Idiomarina loihiensis L2TR: one gene and its partner. The protein of the gene in region 1 interacts with the protein of each later gene in a pairwise test. Links are inferred from orthologs where the notes say so. Each region holds a gene or a part of one and is shown on either strand. Other genes may lie near its edges.

The links. The genes of interacting proteins can lie anywhere in the genome.
Region 2: the proteins of pheT (region 1) and secD interact in binary tests that used the Escherichia coli proteins (3 or more experiments, as listed by UniProt). The link is inferred for Idiomarina loihiensis L2TR from one-to-one orthologs.

The regions. Positions count from the first base shown.
Region 1 is NC_006512.1:1,495,705-1,498,974, forward strand. Bases 241-3,270 are described here. They hold pheT (phenylalanine--tRNA ligase subunit beta), read right to left. Parts: upstream 2,935-3,270; coding sequence 547-2,934; downstream 241-546. Other genes in these bases: IL_RS07145 (integration host factor subunit alpha), read right to left, coding at 247-543; pheS (phenylalanine--tRNA ligase subunit alpha), read right to left, coding at 2,948-3,270. Also shown: IL_RS07140 (ChrR family anti-sigma-E factor), read left to right, coding at 1-202.
Region 2 is NC_006512.1:2,283,359-2,286,636, forward strand. The notes cover bases 114-3,096. They hold secD (protein translocase subunit SecD), read right to left. Parts: upstream 2,536-3,096; coding sequence 691-2,535; downstream 114-690. Other genes in these bases: secF (protein translocase subunit SecF), read right to left, coding at 114-682; yajC (preprotein translocase subunit YajC), read right to left, coding at 2,564-2,899; IL_RS11040 (sigma 54-interacting transcriptional regulator), read right to left, coding at 3,038-3,096. Also shown: more of secF, read right to left, coding at 1-113; more of IL_RS11040, read right to left, coding at 3,097-3,278. UniProt on the Escherichia coli protein: Part of the Sec protein translocase complex. Interacts with the SecYEG preprotein conducting channel. SecDF uses the proton motive force (PMF) to complete protein translocation after the ATP-dependent function of SecA.

The DNA.
Region 1 (3,270 bases):
TCTGGTTATTGATGGTGTTTTTAATGACGAGCAGAGCGAGTACCGGGACGGTGATTTTATTTTGTTAGACCCCAGCCGTACCCATACTCCGGAAACTCAGGATGAAGACTGTTTAACTCTGGCTACGCTGGATGCACCTTTACACTTTACGTCTGGTATCAGCCGGTTACTGAATCCCTTTAGCCAGCTCTTCTTTCGTTAATTCCCGGCGACTAAGTACAGACTCAAATAAAAAAGAACCCGAGGTTAATCCTCGGGTTCTGCGTTTTCGACTCGACTTTTAAATTTCTGACCAGGTTTGAAGGTGACAACCCGACGCGCTGAAATAGGAATTTCCTCGCCCGTTTTCGGGTTACGCCCAGGGCGCTGATTTTTAGTTCGCAGTTCAAAATTGCCAAAACCTGACAACTTCACCTGCTCGCCTCTTTCCAAAGCAACTCTGATTTCTTCAAAAAAATCTTCAACTAACACTTTGGCATCTTGTTTACTAACACCGTATTTGTCGAACAGCACTTCTGCCAGTTCTGCTTTGGTCAGCGCCATAGTTTAATCCCTCAATGTTGCATTAAACTCACTCTTTAATGTCTCAATAAATTTAGTCATAAGCTCAGTGACTTCCGCTTCTTCCAAAGTTTTGTCGCTGTCTTGCAAAGTAACGGATAGAGCCAAGCTTTGTTTACCTTCTGCCACACCATCACCGATGTAAACGTCAAACAAGTTTAGGTCAACTAACTGTTTTACGCCAACATTTTCCATCGCAGCTATCAGCTCACCTGCCGCAAGGTCCTTATCAACCACAACAGCAAGGTCGCGACGAATAGATGGATAACGAGATACCGGCTTAGCTTGCGGTAAAGGTCGCTCAGTCACGACTGATAACGCCAGTTCAAACACAAAGGTGCGCTGGTTAAGCCCTAAAGCCTTATCAAACTTGGGATGCAAAGCGCCGATATCACCGACTTTTTCAGAGCCGCGGTAAATTGCCGCTGATTGCCCCGGGTGCAGTGCCGGATTTTGCGATGCAACAAAACGGAAGGCCGCAGCATTGCCTGTTTGAGCCAACAAAGCTTCAACATCACCTTTTACATCGTAAAAATCAACCGGACGGTCACCTTCCGACCAATGCTCTGAATGCGCTTTACCAGAACGTATACCGCTGATAACCGCTTCCTGACGAACACCGTTTTCAGCTGACTCGTCTGGAATAAAACGCAAACCCGTTTCTACGAAAGCCAGCACAGACTGCTGACGCTTCTGATTATGAGCAACCGCGCCGACTAATCCCGGCCATAAGCTTACACGCATAGAAGACATATCAACCGAAATTGGGTGTGGCAAGGTCAGCGCTGCGGTTTCATCAAACATCAGTGCCTGATGCTTTGGATCGACAAAGCTGTAGGTTATCGCTTCCTGATAGCCACGACTGACCATAGCATCCACCAACTGATGGGTACTAAGCTGGCTTTCTTTGCGCTCGGTCATACGCAGTTGCGCTGCCGGCGGTGCAGCCTGAATTGAGTTGTAACCGTAAACACGGGCAACTTCTTCAATTAAGTCTTCTTCAATGCTTAAGTCAAAACGGTATGAAGGAATGCCCACCTGCCACTGTTCACCGTCAAATGAAACATCAAAGCCTAAACGCTCTAGAATTTCAGTGACATTGTCATTAGCAATGCTGACACCCAGTACTTTCGCCAATCGGCAGGCTCTTAAGGTAATGCCGTCACGCTTAGGTAAAAATGCTTCTGCTACGGCTTCGGTTACCGGCCCTGCTTCACCACCGCAAATCGCCAACAATAATTCTGTTGCTCTTTCCATTGCAGTACGCTGCAACTGAGGGTCTACGCCGCGCTCATAACGATGAGACGCATCGGTATGTAACCCGTAACGACGCGCTTTGCCTAAGATGGCATCCGGTGCAAAGAACGCGCTTTCCAGAAAAATGTTTTTACTGCTTTCTGTTACACCGCTGTTTTTACCACCGTAAACCCCCGCCATGGCTAGTGCTTTTTTCTCGTCAGCAATAACCAGGGTGTCTTCGTCTAGTTCAACTAATTGCTCATCTAATAAGGTCAACTGCTCTTTCGGCTTAGCTAAGCGAACATCAATGTTCCCTTCCAGCGAGTCGAGATCAAAAGCATGCATGGGGTGACCCAGTTCAAGCAGCACGTAGTTAGTGACATCAACTACCGGGTCAATGCTACGAATACCGCTGCGTCTTAACTTTTCTGTCATCCATACCGGCGTTGGACGAGTTAAATCGACACCTTTAATAACACGGCCTAAATAACGCGGACATTGCTCAGCCGCAGACAAACTAATGCTCAGCGTATCTTCAATACTAGCGGTTACTTCATTACTTTCTGGTACTGTGACATCCAGACGGTTCAATACCCCTACTTCACGTGCAATACCACGAATACTCAGACAGTCACCACGGTTAGGCGTTAAGTCGATATCAATACTGTTGTCGTCAAGTTGCAGGTATTTACGGTAATCTTCTCCAACCGGAGCATCAGCCGGAAGCTCAATAATGCCATCATGCTCATCAATAAGGCCCAGCTCTTTAAACGAGCACAGCATACCGTTTGACGGCTGACCGCGAAGCTTCGCTTTCTTAATTTTGAAATCACCAGGCAATACCGCACCAACTTTAGCAACCGCAACCTTAATGCCTAAGCGGCAGTTAGAGGCGCCACAAACAATATCCACCGGCTCGTCTTCGCCAACATTAACTTTGGTCACTTGCAGTTTATCTGCGTCCGGATGAGGACCACACTCAATCACTTCACCAACGACGACAGTATGGAATTCATCGGCAACCGGCTCAACAGCATCTACTTCAAGACCTGCCATGCTGAGCTGTTCACTCAATTCATGACTGCTGATGTCGGGGTTAACCCATTCCCTTAACCATTGTTCACTGAATTTCATTGCTTACTGCCCGTTAGTTAAATTGTTTGAGGAAACGCAGATCGTTCTCGAAGAACGCACGTAAGTCATTCACGCCGTAGCGCAACATGGTAAGACGTTCAACGCCCATACCAAACGCAAAGCCGGTGTACTTTTCCGAATCAATGCCTACCGCCTTCAACACGTTTGGGTGCACCATGCCGCAACCTAAAACTTCTAGCCATTTACCATCTTTACCCATGACATCAACTTCTGCCGAAGGTTCGGTAAATGGGAAGTACGAAGGTCTGAAACGCACCGTCAGCGACTCTTCGAAAAAGTGATTCAGGAAGTCTTCTAAAATTCCTTTTAATTGGG
Region 2 (3,278 bases), 790 kb from region 1 along the record:
GCACTGGGGTTAACTTAGCAAACTTACGGAAAGTTTCCCTAATTCGGTCGCAAACCACCACCGTATCGTTAATTGAGTAACCAATAACTGCCAGCAAGGCCGCTAAAACCGTTAGGTCAAACTCTAACTGCAATATGGAGAACAGCCCTAAGGTTAAAATGACATCGTGCGCTAACGCTGCCACAGCACCTACCGCTAAACGCCATTCAAAACGCATCGCAATGTAAAGTAGAATACAGATTAAAGCGGTTAGCATAGCCAACCCGCCCTGCTCTATAAATTCGTCGCCCACATTTGGGCCAACAAATTCTATACGACGCATTTCAACGGTTTGGTCAAACTCGGTGCGCAGAGATTCAAGTATTGTGGTACCCAGCTGCTCCGCTTTTACTCCTTCCCGAGGCTCCAGACGAATCAGTATCTCTTCCTGCGAGCCGTAGTTTTGAACTACTGCGTCACTGAACCCTTCTTCATCTAATGCACCACGAACACGACTTAAATCTGCCGCGCTATCAAAGCCAACTTCAAGTAAGGTTCCGCCAGTAAAGTCCAACCCAAAGTTGAGCTTATTGACTGACAACGAAACTATGGAAGCCACTACCAGTACTGCACTGATAATGCCCATAATTCCGCGGAAGCGCATGAAGGGAAGTCGTTCATCGGTTTTAATTATCTCTTGCATGGCTCCCCCTAAATAGACAGTTTAGACAGCTTTTTGCCGCCCCAAACTGAGTTAACAATGGCACGGGTTCCGACTATCGCAGTAAACATGGACGTTATAATCCCGATAGCAAGAGTGATAGCAAAGCCTTTAATAGGGCCATTACCAATAGCAAACAAGATAAGCGCCGCAATCAGCGTGGTTACGTTCGCATCGGCAATGGTCGACAAGGCACTGTCATAGCCGTGATGAATTGCCTGTTGAGGGCTTCGTTTGGCTTTTATTTCTTCGCGTATGCGCTCGAAAATAAGCACATTAGCATCTACTGCCATACCAACTGTCAGTACAATACCGGCCATACCCGGTAAGGTCAGCGTTGCTCCCGGAATCATCGACATCACGCCAATAATAAGCACCAGGTTTGCTGCCAGAGCACAGTTGGCAACCAGACCAAACTTTTTGTAGTACAACAACATGAAGGCAAGAACTAAAACAAAGCCCCAAAAAATAGCCTGAGTACCAGCATCAATGTTCTGCTGACCTAAGCTTGGCCCGACGGTACGTTCTTCGACAATTTGAATAGGGGCAATCAATGCGCCAGCGCGTAATAGTAACGCCAAATTTTGAGCTTCGTTTGCGCCCACACCAGTAATACGGAAGTTACTCCCCAACCGCGATTGAATAGTCGCAACGTTAATCACTTCGGCATTTTTAGTGAACTGTAAGTTACCTTCTGCGTCGCGCTCATCTGTTGCTTTATATTCAATAAAGACCGTTGCCATCGGCTGACCAACATTGTCTTTAGTTGCTAACGACATCTTGTTACCACCAGCACCATCCAGGGTAATATTAACCTGCGGGCGGTTGTATTCGTCGTAACCAACACCTGCGTTAACAATATGGTCACCAGTCAGAATAACGTCTTCTTTCAGCAATTGAGCTGGACCGTCGCGCATTGGCATTAACTCGCTACCAAAAGGTACCCGACCGTTCTGGGCGTCGCGCACATCGTTCTCGGAATCAACCATACGGAACTCCAGCGTTGCTGTAGCCCCTAAAATCTCTTTCGCTCTTGCTGTATCCTGCACACCAGGTAATTCCACCACAATGCGGTTTGAGCCCTGACGCTGGATAACCGGCTCGGCAACACCTAATTCGTTAACCCGGTTACGCATAATGGTAATATTTTGAGATACCGCGTAATCGCGTGTTTCAGCAAGCTTCTGCTCGCTCATCTGTAGTTGCAGCAGTTGGTTTTCATCGTCTTCCAGAAGCGTATACCCCTGATAACGACCATCCAGATAGTTGGCAGCTTCTGCATAAGCTTCTTCATTACGAAGCTCAATTTCAACCGTCGTGTCATTAACACGAACAGCGCTGTAACGAATACGTTCTTCACGCAGTTCGGCACGAATCGTGTCCTTCATACCATCGACAATTTTACGAACGGCTTCGTCCATGTCGATTTCCATCAAGAAGTGTACACCGCCACGTAAATCCAGCCCCAGTTTCATTGGCTGAGCACCAACACTCTTCAACCACTCAGGAGTTGCGGGAGCAAGGTTCAGAGCGACTATGTAGTTATCACCTAAACTCTCCAGGATACTTTCCCGGGCTTTTAACTGCTCATCATCGGAATTCAGTCGAACTAAAAGCTGCTCTTCTTCTAAAGCTATACTTTTAGCTTGTATGCCAACGTTTTCCAGGCTGCTCTTTACGCGATCCATGGTGCTGGTATCGATGGTCGCATTTCGGTTTGCGGAAATTTGAACTGCTGGATCTTCGCCGTAAATGTTTGGCAGCGCATAAAGCGCTGCCACCAATACGACCAAAATAACCAGCAGGTTTTTCCACAACGGGTATTTATTTAACACGTCGTGCCCCTGTTTCTAATGTCAGAGATTAGAGAGACTTCATTGTTCCTTTCGGAAGAACGGAAGTCACAGAACCTTTCTGAATGGTTACTTCAAGCTCGTCAGTCAAAGCAATAACGAGAAAGTCTTTGTCTTCGCTTACTTTAGTGATTTTGCCGACCAAACCACCTTGAGTCAGCACTTCATCACCCTTGCTCAAAGCACCCATCAGCTCTTTATGCTGCTTGACACGTTTTGCTTGTGGACGATAAATCATGAAGTAAAAAATTAACGCAAACATGACCAGCATGAAAATCAGTTCCATACCACCACTGCCTTGGCCGCCAGCGTCTTGCGCGTATGCTGAGCTAATAAAAAAGTCCATAAAATTCCCTCAGTTAATTTAAATTTATTATTAAATTTCGGATAACCATCTCACGATATGGGGACAGTTACTCCAGAATGCAATTCAATTTTTCTAAGGCGGCTATACTATCAGAAAGTTTAACGCCGCTCAGTATTATCAAATATCATATCCCAAACTTTTAAGCCGACGCCGTAAACCTATTTGAGACACTTGCAAATCCCACATCATTTTTTCAGTATCGGAACGGTTCTGTTCATAACTCTTTTTAATCTCTTCTTCGGATAAATCCTGCGCTGTACGAACCCCTTCAAAGCGCTGAATAAGCTGATATACCGATGCCCGTGAGATGCCCAGAGCTTTTGCTGTAGCCTGTAGCTCAAACCGGCAGCTACGCAAG